Regions from separate parts of the Rothia sp. HMSC069D01 genome, predicted to be linked through region 2. Evidence: riboswitches for the same ligand, from Rfam matches in the RefSeq annotation. Region 2 holds a riboswitch; the other holds the start of a gene.
The links. Region 2 has a riboswitch for S-adenosylmethionine ahead of HMPREF2710_RS09170 (bifunctional o-acetylhomoserine/o-acetylserine sulfhydrylase). Riboswitches for the same ligand answer to the same signal wherever they lie in the genome.
Positions count from the first base shown of each region.

Region 1: another riboswitch for S-adenosylmethionine. It lies ahead of HMPREF2710_RS01725 (ABC transporter ATP-binding protein); the one in region 2 lies ahead of HMPREF2710_RS09170 (bifunctional o-acetylhomoserine/o-acetylserine sulfhydrylase).

Region 1 covers NZ_KV800082.1:67,832-75,511, reverse strand. Annotated here, with positions in the region: gene HMPREF2710_RS01740 (AMP-binding protein) at 1-1,870, opposite strand, end outside; gene HMPREF2710_RS01735 (ABC transporter permease) at 2,315-3,157, opposite strand; gene HMPREF2710_RS01730 (aliphatic sulfonate ABC transporter substrate-binding protein) at 3,157-4,221, opposite strand; gene HMPREF2710_RS01725 (ABC transporter ATP-binding protein) at 4,286-5,122, opposite strand; SAM riboswitch class I at 5,127-5,223, opposite strand; SAM riboswitch class IV at 5,399-5,507, shown strand; gene HMPREF2710_RS01720 (LLM class flavin-dependent oxidoreductase) at 5,621-7,048, shown strand; gene HMPREF2710_RS01715 (YchJ family protein) at 7,229-7,657, shown strand.
Region 2 covers NZ_KV800109.1:336,002-343,681, reverse strand. Annotated here, with positions in the region: gene HMPREF2710_RS09195 (S9 family peptidase) at 1-757, opposite strand, end outside; gene rsgA (ribosome small subunit-dependent GTPase A) at 986-2,206, opposite strand; gene HMPREF2710_RS09185 (hypothetical protein) at 2,328-3,158, opposite strand; gene HMPREF2710_RS09180 (ABC transporter permease) at 3,160-4,020, opposite strand; gene HMPREF2710_RS09175 (ABC transporter ATP-binding protein) at 4,017-5,003, opposite strand; SAM riboswitch class IV at 5,339-5,451, shown strand; gene HMPREF2710_RS09170 (bifunctional o-acetylhomoserine/o-acetylserine sulfhydrylase) at 5,555-6,901, shown strand; gene HMPREF2710_RS09165 (homoserine O-acetyltransferase MetX) at 7,091-7,680, shown strand, end outside.

The DNA.
Region 1 (7,680 bases), on a different contig from region 2:
GGCCCTTACCCTCATCGGTGAGCGTCACGTAAGCGACCGCCTGGTGACCGGTCAGCTCATCCTCCACGGGGCAGACACCAGCCTCAACCACAGCCGGGTGAGTCACCAGAGCCGACTCAATCTCAATCGTGGACAGGCGGTGACCCGAAATGTTAATCACGTCATCAATACGGCCGAGGATGTACACGTTACCCTCTTCGTCTTCCTTCGCGCCGTCGCCGGCCAGGAACCAGCCGCGCTCGCCGTAGTGACGCCAATAAGAATCCAGGAAACGCTGCGGGTTCTGCCACACGGTACGAGCCATCGAGGGGCCAATCTTATCGACCACGATGAAGCCCTGCTTACCGGGCTCGACCGGGTCGCCGTGCTCATCCACCACGCGGGTGGACACGCCGGGAACAGCGCGGGTAGCGCAACCGGGCAGGGGAGTGCAGTGCGGGGTACCCTCCGGGTAGGTGCCCTCGGGTGCGAACGCGGGGTCGTGCGGGCGCGGGGAGCACACGGTCGAGCCGGTCTCCGACTGCCACCAGGTGTCGATGAACGCCGCGGTGCCGCCGCCCACGTGCTGACGCAGCCAACGCCACGCCTCCGGGTTAATGGACTCGCCCACCGAGCCGAGCAGACGCACGGTCGAGAAGTCGTACTTGCCGGGCTCCGGGCCGTTCGGGAACGCACCCATGAGGGAACGAATCAGGGTCGGCGCGGTGTAGTAGTTGGTCACGCCGTAGCGTTCGATGACCTCGAAGTGGCGACCGTAGTGCGGGGTGTTCGGGGTACCCTCGTAAATCACCTCGGACACGCCGTTGACCAGCGGGCCGTAAATTTCGTAGGTGTGTGCGGTCACCCAAGCGAGGTCAGCGGTGCACCAGTGAACGGTGGACTCAACCTTTTCCGGGTCATTAACAGCCGACAGCTCGTCGGGGCGCAACACGCCGTTCTCGTCCACGTAATCCGGCAGCAGATCGTAGAGCAGCGCGTGGGTGTACGCGGTCTGCACCAGGTATCCAGCCATGGTGTGCACCAGGCCCTTGGGCTTACCGGTCGTGCCGGAGGTGTAAATAATGAACAGCGGATCTTCTGCGTCGTGCAGTTCGTAGGCGTGGGTGTCCGGCTGGTCGTCCACCAGGTCGTGGTACCAGACGTCGCGGCCCTCAGTCCACGGCACAGCGGCGTGCGCTACCGGGTCGGAGGCGCTGGTGCGGTCCACCACGATTACGTGCTCAATATTGTTCTCACCGGAGCATGCTTCGTCGGCGTTGACCTTCACGGGAACGACCTTGCCGCGGCGGTTCTGGCCATCGGTGGTGATGAGAACCTTCGCGCCGGTGTCTTCCACACGGAACTTCAGCGCCTCGGCGGAGAAACCACCGAAGACGAGGGAGTGGATCGCGCCAATACGCGCGCAGGCGAGGGTGAAAATAATGGTTTCGGGGATGACGGGCAGGTAGATGACCACACGGTCACCCTTGCGCACGCCCAGGGACAGCAGGCCGTTTGCTGCTTTCGCGATGCGGCGCTGCAGTTCGGAGTAGGTGATGACCTCACGGTCGCCGGGCTCACCCTCGAAGTAGAGGGCTACCTTGTCGCCGCGGCCTGCCTCCACGTGGCGGTCTACGCAGTTGTAGGCGACGTTCAGCTTACCGCCCTCGAACCACTTAATTTCGGGAATCGTGAACTGTTCGATGCCGTCCTCATCGAAGCCGAGGGACTTCGGCTTCTCGAAGCGGTGCGCGGTGTGCCAGGGCTCAGCCCAGGTGAGGCGCTGCGCCTGCTTCTCCCAGAACTCGACGCGTGCCTCGTCAGATTCGAGCGCGGGGTTCGGAGTGGGGTTCAGCGGGTCGGTGAACGAGTAGGGGGTGGGCAGTCCCATTATTCTCCCATCGGTTGCTGGCATTAGCACCCTTGCTCGCCGCGCCGCTGTCTGTGTGACCGTGGGGTCTGTGTGTGCGTTGGCGAGGGGGTTGCTGCGACGTCACGGAGCCAGGTCTCTCGGTCGCTCTGGATGGTTTGCCTTCTTAGTAAAGCGCGCTCGAGGGGGTGGACGCAAAGGGGACCGTCATATTCGGAATGGTGAGTACCAGTTCGTAATATAACGACATATTTAAAGACCCCGCCCCGCGCTCACTGCTGTGGGGCGCGGGGCGGGATTCATCATCATCATTCAGTAGGCGACAGGTTTCCCCGCCGACTTCTTTCTCCGGCGCGTAGCGATGATTAGCTCACCTTTGGGGAGCAGCCACGCGGCGGACATCTCTCCTAAAACTCAGCGCGTGCTGAGTGTTACGTTTAGCTGTGGTGCTAGTTGCTGGTGGCGTTAGTTGCTGGGGTACTTCGCCTTCACCCAGCGCTCGAACACGCCCACCAGCGCGTCGGTAATCTTACCGAGCACCGCCAGCGCCACAATAGCCAGCAGCAGGCGGTCGGTGCGGCCGTTGTTCTGCGAGTCGGTCAGCAGGTAACCCAGACCCATGGATGCACCCAGCAGCTCAGCGGCGACCAGGAACAGCCACGCCTGAGCCAGCGCCAGACGCAGACCCGAAACAACCGACGGCAGAACCGCGGGAAGCTGAACCGTGGTGAACAGGCGCAGACCCTTCAGGCCGAAGGCGCGTGCCGCCTCCACGAGCTTCGGGTCAACGTGCGCCAGAGCCGCAGAAACCGTGGTGTACACCGGGAAGAACGCACCAATAGCAACCAGGGTCACCTTGGAATTCTCACCAATACCAATCCACAGCAGAAGCAGCGGAACCCACGCCAGGGAGGGCACGGCACGCAGCGCACCAATGGTCGGTGCGGCAATCAGACGCACCGGTGCAGACAAGCCAATCAGCGCACCCAGCACCAGGCCGAGTACGGCACCAATACCGAAACCAATCAGCACACGCTGAGTAGAAATCGCCACGTGGCGGCCCAACTCGCCGCGCTGCGCCAGCTCAATACCGGCATTGACCACACGGTCGGGGGAGGGCAACTGAACCTGGGTGAACACGCCGTTGGTGCTCAGGATGTACCAGAGGGCAATCAGCGCCAGGGGAAGAATCAGGCCCAGGTACTGCTTACCGGCGAACGGGTTCGACGGCAGCTTCACGGAAGAGACACGCTTCTCGGCACGCTCAGCGCGAGCGCTGGAGGCGGCGGTAATCGTTGCGGCGGTCATTACTTCTCAACCACCTTTGCGATCTTCTCAACGGCTGCGCTGTCAGCCTTCTTTGCGAACTGGTCGTCCACAATGCTGTTCAGTGCCTTGTCCACGTCGGACTGGGAGGGAACGTCGCCGGACTCCACCAGGATCGGGCCGACACCCTTGAGAACCTCAACCTGCTTAGCGCCCGGAACCGGGTCGATATCCAGGTGGGTGCGCTCCATGACGACCTGGGCGGTCTCGTGCTTAATGCCGGACTCCTCCTCGACAATCTTCACAGCCTCTTCGGGGTTCTTCTTAGCCCAGGCGCGAGCGTACTCGTACACGTCCACGATGGTCTGTGCGGCGGTCGGGTTGGACTGAATGAACTTCTCGGTGGCGTTCAGGAAGCCGTAGGTGTTGAAGTTCAGGTTGCGGTAGAAGAGCACGTCGCCGCTTTCCACCTCGGCGGCAGCCATGATCGGGTCCAGGCCGCTCCACGCGTTGACCTGACCGTTATCCAGGGCGGTGCGGCCGTCAGCGTGCTGCAGGTTCTGAATGGTCAGGTCCGAAGCAGAGATACCCTCCTGCTTGAGTGCCTGCAGCAGCAGGAAGTACGGGTCGGTACCCTTGGTCACGGCAACGGTCTTACCCTTCAAATCCGCAACCTTAGTGATGCCCGAATCCTTGCGGGTCACCAGAGCCGACCACTCCGGCTGCGAGTAGAGGCTAATGACCTTGATGGGAGAGCCATTAGCACGTGCCAGCAGCGCCGCCGAACCGGCGGTCGAGCCGACATCAATATTGCCGCTACGCAGCGCCTCATTCGCCTTGTTCGAACCGGCCGACTTGACCCACTCAACCTTCTTACCCTCCGCGGCGAGGGCAGTCTCAAGCCAACCCTTCTTGCGGATAATCAGGGACAGCGGGTTGTAGGTCGCGTAGTCAATGGTCACGGTGTTCTGGTCGCCACCACCGGCAGCACCGGAGGCGTTAGCGGAACCGGACCCTTCACCGGCGCAGGCGCTGAGCAGAGTAGCAAAAGCGGCGGCTGCGGCAAGGGACTTGAGGGCGGTACGGCGAGACGGGGAGTAAGTCATGATGAAATCTTTTCGCTTCTGAAGATGATGATGTGATGTGTAAGAAATGCGTTTCGTGGCGGCTTTAGGCGTTATCTTCCACGCCGAGCTCAGCCAACAGTTCGCTACGCAGCGCCGTGATCTCTGCATCGGCGCGGTCACGCGGGTGAGAACGGTCAACGGTCACGATGCGCTGGATGGTGGCGGGCGCCTCCGGGGTGTCCTTACCGAGGACAATCACCCGGTCAGAGAGGTACAGCGCCTCTTCCACATCGTGGGTGACCAGCAGAATCGTGGTCGGGTCTTGACGGTGCACGTCCAACAGCAAATCCTGCATGTTGATGCGGGTCAGCGCATCCAGAGCACCGAAGGGCTCGTCGAGCAGCAGCACGCCGGGGTTGCGTGCGAGCGCTCGTGCCAGGGACACGCGCTGAGCCATACCGCCTGAAATTTCCTTGGGACGGTGGGTTGCGTATTCGCCCAGGCCGACCAGGTCGAGCAGGCTCGCTACGGATGCTGCGCCTTCAGATTTTTTGGTGCCCTGCGGCAGTCCGAGCGCCACGTTGTCGGCGACGGTGCGCCAGGGGAGCAGGCGCGGTTCCTGAAAGCCGATAGCTACGCGGGGGTCGAGGCCGGTCACTGCCTTCTCGCCGATACGCACGGTACCTGCGGTGATGCGGTTCAGGCCTGCCGCTGCACGCAGGAGGGTGGATTTGCCGCATCCGGAGGAGCCGATGACGGAGATAATCTCGCCGGGGGCTGCGGTGAAGGAGACTCCGCGAAGAACTTCGTGGGTTCCGCCGGGCACGGGGAAAGATTGTCCGACGTCTTCAAAGCTCAAGGGGACGGCGGCGGTGGATACGGCACGGCGGCCGTTCTTTTCACTGGTGGGTACGTCAGTTACTGCACTGTTGAGTGTCATGTCACTTCCATCGTTCCTGGCGTTAGCACCGGGGGCGGAAGAATCCGTGCCGGTTGCTGCGACGTCGTGGAGCCAGGTCTCTCAGTCGCTCTGGATGGTTTGCTTCTCCCACCCTATGGGCTGTGGTGTGCCTCAATCAACCCTGCGGGCGCGTATGAATTTCTATGACCGTATATTTCGCATTTATCACGAAATATTTCGGTTCTACGTCACAAAAAGATTTTTTCGTCACAAACGTGACCTCCCTCCCGCGCGCCCCGTACACTCAAACCACGAGATCATGAGTCCCGGCGCTAAGCTCTGGCTAGCCGGGCGGCAACCCTCTCCCGTAGCGGGGTGCCCCAGATGATGATCTGGCCTCAACGGAAAGAGGCAAGTACGGCGCGAACGCGCCACCTGCACGAAGGCCACCACCGAACGCAGAAGGCATCAGGAGGCGGCGCGCGGGGTGCAGGGTACAAACCCGATCGTCCCCGATCATTCGCGAAAGGAAAATCGATGGCTGAGCAGAAGAAGCGCATCGTAGTTAACGCATTCGAGATGACCTGCATCGGTCACCAGAGCTTCGACCTCTGGCGTCACCCGCGCTCCCGCGCAACCGAGTACAACACCATCAAGTACTGGACTGACCTGGCTAAGACCCTTGAGCGCGGCCTGTTCGACGCCGTGTTCATCGCTGACGTGGTCGGCATCTACGACGTGTACAAGAACTCTGCCGCTCCCGCCATTGAGGGTGCCGCTCAGGTTCCCGTGAATGACCCCGCAACCCAGATTTCTGCAATGGCTGCAGTGACCGAGCACCTCGGCTTCGGTGTGACTGCTGCCGCTACTTTCGAGCAGCCCTACACCCTGGCTCGCCGCTACGCCTCCCTCGACCACCTCACTGAGGGCCGCGTCGGCTTCAACGTTGTGACTTCTTACCTGCCTTCGGCTGCTGAGAACCAGGGTCTGCCCACCCAGATTCCGCACGACGAGCGCTACGAGATCGCCGACGAGTTCCTGGACGTCTGCTACAAGCTGTGGGAAGGCTCCTGGGAAGACGGCGCAGTAGTCAAGGACCGCGAGCGCGGCGTGTACGCTGACCCCTCCAAGGTCCACCCGATTGGCCACAAGGGCAAGTACTTCTCCGTGCCCGGCATCTCCCTGACTGAGCCGAGCCCGCAGCGCACCCCCGTGATCTTCCAGGCTGGCGCATCCAGCCGCGGCCAGCAGTTCTCCGGCAAGCACGCTGAGGCTGTGTTCATCAGCGCCCTGCGCCCGGACCTGACCCGCGTTGTGACCGACCGTATTCGCGCCGCTGCAGAGGAGCAGGGCCGTAGCCGCGACGACGTCAAGATCCTCGCAATGCTCTCCGTCATCGTGGATGAGACCGAGGAGAAGGCAAAGGCAAAGTACGAGGAGTACAAGAAGTACATCAACCTCGACTCTGCACAGGCTATCATCGGCGGCTGGTCCGGTGTTGACCTGTCCCAGTTCGACGAGGACGAGGTTCTGAACTACGTGCAGACCGAGTCGATTCAGTCCTTCCTGACCCCCTTCACCCTGCAGGCGAAGGACAAGAAGTGGACCCGCAAGGCCATCGCTGAGCACACCACCCTCGGCGGCATGGGCGATGTCATTGTTGGTGACCCGGTTCAGGTTGCTGACGAGCTTGAGCGCTGGATCGACGAGGGTGGCCTGGACGGCATCAACCTGGCGTACCACGTCTCCCCGGGTTCCTTCGAGGACTTCATCGAGTACGTTGTTCCCGAGCTGCAGAAGCGCGGCCGCTACCGCACCGAGTACGAGGGCAACACCCTGCGTGAGAACATCTTCGGTAAGGGCCACACCAAGGTTGCTGACTCCCACCCGGCTGCTAAGTACCGCGGCGCATACGTGGGTAAGCCTTCGGCTGCTGACACCCCGGCTCGCGCGATCGCTGAATAAGCGTTGCCGCTGAAGCGTGCCGTGTAGGTTCGCTCAAACTTAACGATTGAAAACAAGAACGCCCGTTCTGCTGGAGGATTTGTATCCCCGGCAGGGCGGGCGTTTCTTTGCGCTGTGCCGCCGTCGCTTTCTTGATACAGGGCACCTTCTTGACGCGGCGCTTTCTTTATACTGGTTGGCATGATTGAACTTAACCATGATGACCGCTGCCCCTGCTCGAGCGGCGAGGTGTACGGCACCTGCTGCGGCAGGTTCCTGGGCGAGTTTGCCGCCTCCGGCACGCTGACTGCTCCCGCGCCGGAGCAGCTGATGCGCTCGCGTTTTACCGCGTTTGCGACCGGGGATGCGGCGTACCTGCTGGCGAGCTGGCATCCGAGTACTCGCCCGGCTACCTTGGAGTTGGAGGATGATATCCGCTGGTATCGCCTGGATATTCTGGGTGCTTCGGGTGGCCCGTTTGATGCGTCCGGTACGGTGGAGTTCGTTGCGTATTACCGTTCGGTGCCGGGTGTCCCTGCGGAGGAGCGGGTGAAGGGCAGCATGCATGAGCTGTCGCGCTTTGAGAAGGTGGGCGGCACCTGGCTCTATGTGGATGGAGACGTCCGCTAAATCTCGTAACTTTCCCTGCCTCT
Region 2 (7,680 bases):
AACGGTCGGAGCTCATGGCGGCGCCGAGCCACATGGTGTTGTCCGGTTCCTCGTAGATCAGGTGGTCTTCGGTGCCCTGCCCGACGTCGTGCACGTAGACACGCCAGGGGCGCCACGACTCGTCGGGTACGAGGTAGATGAGCTGCTCGGCGTGGTTGATGAAGAAGGAGCCCGCCGCAATGTTGGGGATGGTGTCCTCGAGGAAGGAGCCGGTTTCCATGTTGAGGAAGCGCTGCTCGTAGCGTTCGTCGCCCTTTTCGTCCACGGAGATGCTCAGCAGTTTGCCGTTACGTGCGGGCTGGAAGCTGCCGAGGGAGAAGAACTCCATGTCCTTGGCGTATTCGTTGCAGTCGAGGATGACGACTTCACCCTCTAGTACTTCGCCGGGGGTGATGGTCGGCGGGGTGTAGCGCACCACCTCGTCGCCTTCGTGCAGGGCGGGGTAGCGGTAGAAGACGGGGTACTGGCCGCCGGGCACCATGCGGCTGTAGTACCACCAGTCACCGATACGGTTCGGGACGGTCAGATCTGACAGCAGGGTGCGGTCCTTGATTTCGTTGAAGATGGATTCGCGGAGGGGCTGCTGGTCTGCGGTGACAGCTTCGGTGTATTCGGCTTCTGCCTTGAGGTAGTTGAGGACCTCTTCGCTTTCCTTGTCGCGGAGCCATTCGTAGGGGTCGATGAAGACGTCGCCGTGGTGTTCGCGGCGGTGCTCGACCTTCTTCGGTACGGGCGGGGTGAGGTTCTGTTCAGCCATGCTGCCACCTCTTTCATTGAGTTATGGGTTTGTGAATGGTGTGTGCCGTCTGCGCCCGCGTTCCTGCGCCGCCGGGTGGCGGGGAGGATGCGCGGGGGAGTGTGGGCACGCCTAGTTCTAGTGTATCGAAGAGTGAGGCAGGCTACTATATTGCGGCATGTGCGGGGCTGCCCGGCTCAGCCTGTGGAAGCCCCGCGGTAGCCTCGCCGGGGCGTGCGCGTTTATCGGCTAGTTGGCGCGTCCCTTAATGGACATGAGCGTGCGGCGGCCCGCCTTGTTCGCCTTCGTGAAGGCGCGGTTACTCTGCCGGTACTCGCGCTCCTGAGAACGCAGGCGCAGGCGCGCGGATTCCGCCATCATCCTGCGGTAGCGTTCGAAGCGCTCGGGGTCGAGGGAACCGTCGGCGAGCGCCTGCTGCACCGCGCATCCGGGTTCGGAGCCGTGGGAGCAGTCGCTGTACCGGCAGGCGGCGGCGTAGCTGGAGACGTCGTCGAAGGTTTCGTCAATGGCGGCGCTATCGCTCGTTGCGGCTAGGGCTCGTACGCCCGGAGTGTCGATCAGCACCGTGCCAGATGATGATTTTGCGTTGGTCGAGTCTCCTTCGCTTGAGCCTTCCGCACCGGGTAAAACAAGCATCTGGCGGCTGGTGGTGGTGTGGCGCCCCTTGCCGTCAGCATCGCGGACCGTGGAGGTGACCTGCACCTGATATTCTTGGCTATCCTCGCGGGGGTCAACTCCGGGGTTGAGCAGAGCGTTGACGAGGGTAGATTTGCCTGCGCCGCTACGGCCCAGGAATGCGGCGGTGCGTCCGGCGACAAGCTCCGCGACCGGGGCAGGGTCGTAGCCGTTGTCCGTGCAGACGGCGAGTACCGCATCCACACCACCTGCGAGGGAGTCCCTGTAGTTGGTGAGCTGTTCAGCCGTTACTAGGTCACCCTTGGTGAGAATCAGTGCGACCTGCACCCCGGAAGCGTGCGCCAGGGCGGTGTAGCGTTCAATTCGCCCAATGGACGGCTCGGGGAAGCAGGGCTCAACGATGCAGAGCATATCCACGTTGGCGGCGACAGGCTGATCCGCGGATTCTCGGGTGGCGCTGGGGCGGGTGAGGTAGCTTCGCCGGGGCAGTATCGCGAGGAATTTATGCTCCGCCGGATGGGCTGCACCGCCAGTTCCGGGGATGGGTTGGGTGAGTACCCAGTCGCCGACGACGGGGTACTCTTCTTCGCCGTAGTCGTTCTCAACCGGACGCAGCGGAGCGGAAAGCTTAATGAGCTCACCCCGCTCGCAGGTCAGTAGCTCGCAGCGGGTGCGGTGCACGGCGCTGACACGGGCGAGGGTAAAGTTTTCGAGGGTACCGCCGAGGGTGAACGCGGCGCGGATTGCTGAACCCTGCCAGGAGGGGTCGAACCCTAGGGTCTCTAAGGTGTATGAAGCGGGAGCAATGGTCACAGGAATAGTCTTTCTGGATTGCGGTGCCCGGCTGGGTACGGCGCCCGGTCGGTTTTCATGCCCGGATAGCGCGCCGGGGGAGAGGGTGTTTAAAAGGTTCGTTCTTTTTGGGTTTCACACCCTATAGCAGCGAGGCGCGGGCGCCTGCACGGATGCGGCGGGCGGCAAGGAAGGTCAGCCCCAACCCCACCGCGGCGTAGAGTACCGCCAGTGCCGCGTCTGCCCCCAGGGACGCGAAGAGCTCCGGGGTGGTGCCGTTCGCAATACCGCTAGAGGCGTCTAAAACCTGCACCAGCCGGGACCCGGGAACCCACGAACATAGCCACGTAAGCCACGCGGGGTAGGTGCTCACCGGAACGATCACACCCGCGCTGACCGGCAGAATAATCGACAGAAAATTGGATCCCGTGTACGGATCGGACAGGTACAGGCCCAGCCCGGCGGCAAAAATGCCCAGGCAGACCCCGCCCAGAACCGCAACCGGCATCAGCGCAATGGCTCCAATCAGAAGCCCCGAAGCCGCCCCGGTAGAGGGTGCCGTGAGGGACAGTAACCACACGATGCCCACATTGCTCAGACCCGTCACGGAGGCTAGCAGCGCGGGTACCGCCGCCGCGCCCAGCCAGTAGCCCGCATCCACGGGGCGCGCCGTGCACACGTACTCGAAGACGCCAATCCACCGGTCTGTGGCGACGCGCGCAACAATGCCGGCGGCCACCGAGCTGAGGGTGGCAATCAGGGCGGTTGCACAGCCGATGCGCACCGTATCGTTCGCGGCAAGATCAGCACCCAGAAGCACCGTGAAAAGCACGTTAAGACCGGGTACGAGAACCAGGGTCGTGACAGCCGTTCCGAGGGTTGCGAAGGTAATCGACGACGACCAGCCAATAGAGGCGGTCGACAGTGCCCGACGCGCCACGCTAGGCAGAGCAGCAGAAGAGAGAACACGCACGCTACATCGCCCCCAGGGTGCCGCGACGGCGGGCGGAGGCGAGAGCCTTCCGAGCAAAGAGGAACGCGCACAACGCCCAGATGAAGCTCACGACCAGGGTCTGAATTACGGGCAGGAGCGCATCCGTCGGGTTAGTGATGGCGGTACGCCCAAGTAGGAGGTGAACCGGCGCCTGCAGGGGAATGAGCACGCCCGCGGCATCCAGCCAGGCGGGCGCTTCAATGGTCGTGAAGAGAACCCCGGAAAGAATAAAAACCGGCACGAGCAATAGCTCCTCGTAGGCGATAGCGTTCGGCGTTGCCACGAAGAACACCGCAATCATGAACGTGACCGACAGGCAGGCAAGCCACAGCAGGGGAACGCCCAGAACGTAGCGCGGCCAGAGCGCAGAAAAGTCGGTGACCTGCGGGTTAAGCGTCACAAGAGCCCAAAACGCCCACGACAGAGGTAGAGCCGCCAAACCCACAATGGAGGCGCTCGAAACGATAGCCGCCAGCACCCGCACCGGAGAAATCGACCCCGAACACAGGTACACGAGGGTCCCGCGGAAACGCTCAAAATTGATGATGCCCGCAGACACGATGCAGACCGACCACATGCCCACAATGCCCGCGCGGGTCCACGCGAGGGTCGGGTCAACGGAGTGACCCGCGGAGCTCTGCGCCGCCGCATGCACGGCGAGCGCCTGAAGGATGACCGAGCCGAGTACCGTACTGATGAGCAGCTGAATGAAGTAGGGGACCGTCAGGAACTGGCGCAGGCTAAAGCCCATGAGTCGCAGTTGGCGGGCGCACTCCTGCCACAGGTCGTACCGTCGACCCTGCCGCTGGAACTCTTCCGAGCGTTGCGTCTGAGCGTTCATCGCTTGAGCCCCTCCGCCATTGCCAGGTATGCCTCTTCCAAGGTTGCCGGGCGTGTGTACGGTTCGGTTCGTGCCCCAATGCGTGCGGTGGCAAGTCCATCCGCCAGGATGCGGTGAGCCTCGCCCGCCTCGAACGTGGCGCGCTCGCCGTGCCAGTAGAGGGTCAGTTCCCAGCCGGAACCACGCGGGGCAAAAAGTACCGCCGCCTTATCGTGGAGGAATCCGCGTAGTGTATCAAGACCCTCGGTGGCGGTGGGATCCACCTGAACCACAGTCGTGGCGGCAATACCGGCGTGTGCGGCAACGTCCTCGAGACTGCCGCTCACCGCAACGGAACCGGCGCCCAAAACGGTGATGGTGTGCGCTAGGTCCTCAATTTCGCCGAGCAGGTGGCTCGTCAGCAGAACGGCGGCGCCGTCCTCCGCGAGGGAGCGGATGAGGGTTCGCACGGTCAGGGCGATATCGGGGTCGAGCCCGTTGGTCGGCTCGTCCAGCAGGAGCAGGGCGGGGGAGCCGAGCAGCGCGCGAGCGATGTGCAGGCGCTGCTTCATGCCGCGAGAAAACTCCTGAAAGGGTCGCGCCGCCGCATCGGTGAGTTCCACGCGGGCTAGGGCGTGGTCCACCTCGCGCCGCCGGCTCCGCCCGGAAACCCCCGCAACATCGGCGAAGAAGAGCAGGTTATCGCGGGCACTGGCGCGCGGGTAGAAGCCGCTATCCCCGCCCAACGCGAGACCCACGTGACGGCGCGCCCGCTGCGGGTGGGCGATGGCGTCGATGCCGTTCACGGTGAGGGTGCCGCTGGTGGGGGTGAGCAGGGTTGAGCACATCTGCACGGTGGTTGTTTTGCCCGCGCCGTTGGGGCCGAGGAGGGCGTGGATCTCGCCGGAGCTGATGCGAAGGGACACGCGGTCGACGGCGGTGAAGGCGCGTTCGCCTGTGCCAAAGACGCGGCTAAGCTGTGCCGCATCGAGAACGAGAGACATGATGGACAAACCTTTGAAGTCGGTTTTCCGGCTTCTGCGCCGGAAGGGTACGCGAGGGGGACGTGTGCGAAGCCCCGCACGAGTGTATGCGTAGTCCCAGTGTACCGAAACCCCAGGTAAAAGTGATGGGGGTTACTATATGGGTGGGGGGGGGTACCTCCGCATCTCGATTGCCTCGCCCTCGGATTGCCCATGCATCGTCACTAACGTTTTGTTGCAGGCGGTTTTTTGTTACGGGCGTTAAAAAACGTCATCTTTGCAATGAAATGTCTTAAAGTGCCGTTCACCCACAAAACCCTTGACCCCACCCAACGCCCTATGACACCCTGAATACAGGTCAAGAGCGCCAGCGATAAGCCCCAGCTAGCTGGCCGGCAACCCTCCTCCGCGGTGGGGTGCCCTGGGTGAAGACCAGGCGGCACGCAAAAGCGTGACGCAAGCGCGGGACCGATGTGACCGATAACGGTACATCAATCGTGACAGGATTATTCGACGACGATTCCTGTACCGTCGGCATGCGGCCCCCTAAGAATCCCCATTAGGAGCCACGCATGAGCAACAACACTACCGTCCCGACTCCCGCCAACCCCGCCGGTTGGAAGTTCGAAACCCGCCAGATTCACGCAGGTCAGGCGCCGGATGCCGCAACGGGAGCTCGGGCACTACCCATCTACCAGACCACCTCTTATGTCTTTGACAGCGCCGAGCAGGCAGCGAACCGTTTCGCTCTCGCCGAGCTGGGACCCATTTACACCCGCATGAACAACCCCACCCAGGAAGTAATCGAAAACCGCATCGCTTCCCTGGAAGGCGGCGTTGGCGCGCTACTGCTGGCATCCGGTCAGGCAGCTATCACCTACGCAATCCTGAACATTGCCGGCGCAGGCGACCATGTGGTTGCATCGCCCTCCATATACGGCGGCACCTACAACCTGCTCAAGTACACCCTCGCCGACCTCGGCATCGAAACCACCTTCGTTGAGAACCCGGACGACCTGGACGCATGGCGCGCCGCGGTTCGTCCCAACACCAAGCTGTTCTACGGAGAATCCGTGCCTAACCCCCGCAACGACGTGCTCGACATCGAGCCCATCGCCAAGATTGCGCACGAAAACGGCGTGCCCCTGATCCTGGACAACACCGTACCCACCCCCTACCTGCTGCGCCCCATCGAGCACGGCGCGGACGTGGTGGTTCACTCCGCAACCAAGTACCTGGGTGGCCACGGAACCTCCATCGGCGGCGTGATTGTTGACTCCGGTAACTTCGACTACGGTGCAGACCCCGAGAAGTTCCCCAAGTTCAACCAGCCCGCCCCCGGCTACCACGGCCTTGTCTACGCACGCGACCTGGGCAAGGACTCCGCATTCGGTGCGAACCTCTCCTACATCCTGAAGGCGCGCGTCTCCCTGCTGCGCGACACCGGCGCCGCCATCTCCCCGACCAACGCCTTCAACATCGGCATCGGCCTGGAGACCCTCTCCCTGCGCATCGAACGCCACATTGAGAACGCCACCAAGGTCGCCCACTGGCTCGAAGCAAACCCGCAGGTCGACAAGGTCATCTGGGCTGGCGTGGAATCCTCCCCCTGGTACGAGCGCGCACAGAAGTATCTGCCCAAGGGTCCCGGCGCGGTGCTCGGCTTCACCCTCAAGGACGCAACCCTGGAGCAGACCCGCGACTTCGTAGATGCCCTGAAGCTGCACTCCAACGTGGCGAACATCGGTGACGTGCGCTCGCTCGTAATTCACCCCGCCTCCACCACCCACTCCCAGCTTGCCGCTGAGGAGCTGGAGAAGATCGGCGTGTACCCGAACTTTGTGCGCCTGGCAGTTGGCATTGAGAACATTGATGATATTCTCGCCGACCTGCAGCTGGGCTTTGACACCCTCTCCTAAACGGTGATGTAACCCGCAGGTGGACCGGCAAGCTACGGCTTTTCGGTCCACCTGCGGATTCCCCGTTAGGGAGCGTTTTGTCACTGCGCGGCGCTGATGCCGCCCCACCCGTTGCTTCTTCTACCCGTAGACGAGTACCCCGCTCACACCCGGCACTACCTTGCCGGCCAACCCAGTGAAGGGAACCCCATGACCACCCAGAGCACTAGCCAGTCCGGCACCACGCTGTCCAGTTCCAAGCAATCCGGCACTATCAACCAGCCTGTTACCGCGCCCATCCCCGTGGCGGGCACCCAGCGCGAGCACCCCGAAGCGCAAGGCCACCTGCGTCAGCTGAACATCGGCGACTTGGAGCTCGAATCCGGCGTAACCCTGCCGCAGGTCACCATCGGCTACGAAACCTGGGGTACGCTCAATGAGGCTGGCGATAATGCCATCCTGATTTTGCATGCGCTCACTGGCGATACGCATGTCTCCCGCGGCGTCCCCACCCCCGACATGCCCGCCCCGCTGATTCGCGCTATCGAGTCGGACGGCTGGTGGGAAGGCATCGTGGGCCCCGGCTCGGTCGTAGACACCAACCGCTACTTCGTGATTGCCCCCAATATTCTGGGCGGTTGCTACGGCTCCACCGGACCGGCAAGCATTATTCCCGAAGGCTACCCGGGTGCCGGTGAGCACTGGGGTTCCCGCTTCCCACAGGTAACCATCCGCGACTCCGTACGTGCGGAGGCGCGTCTGGCGCGTGCACTGGGCGTGACGAGTTTCCGCTACGTGAT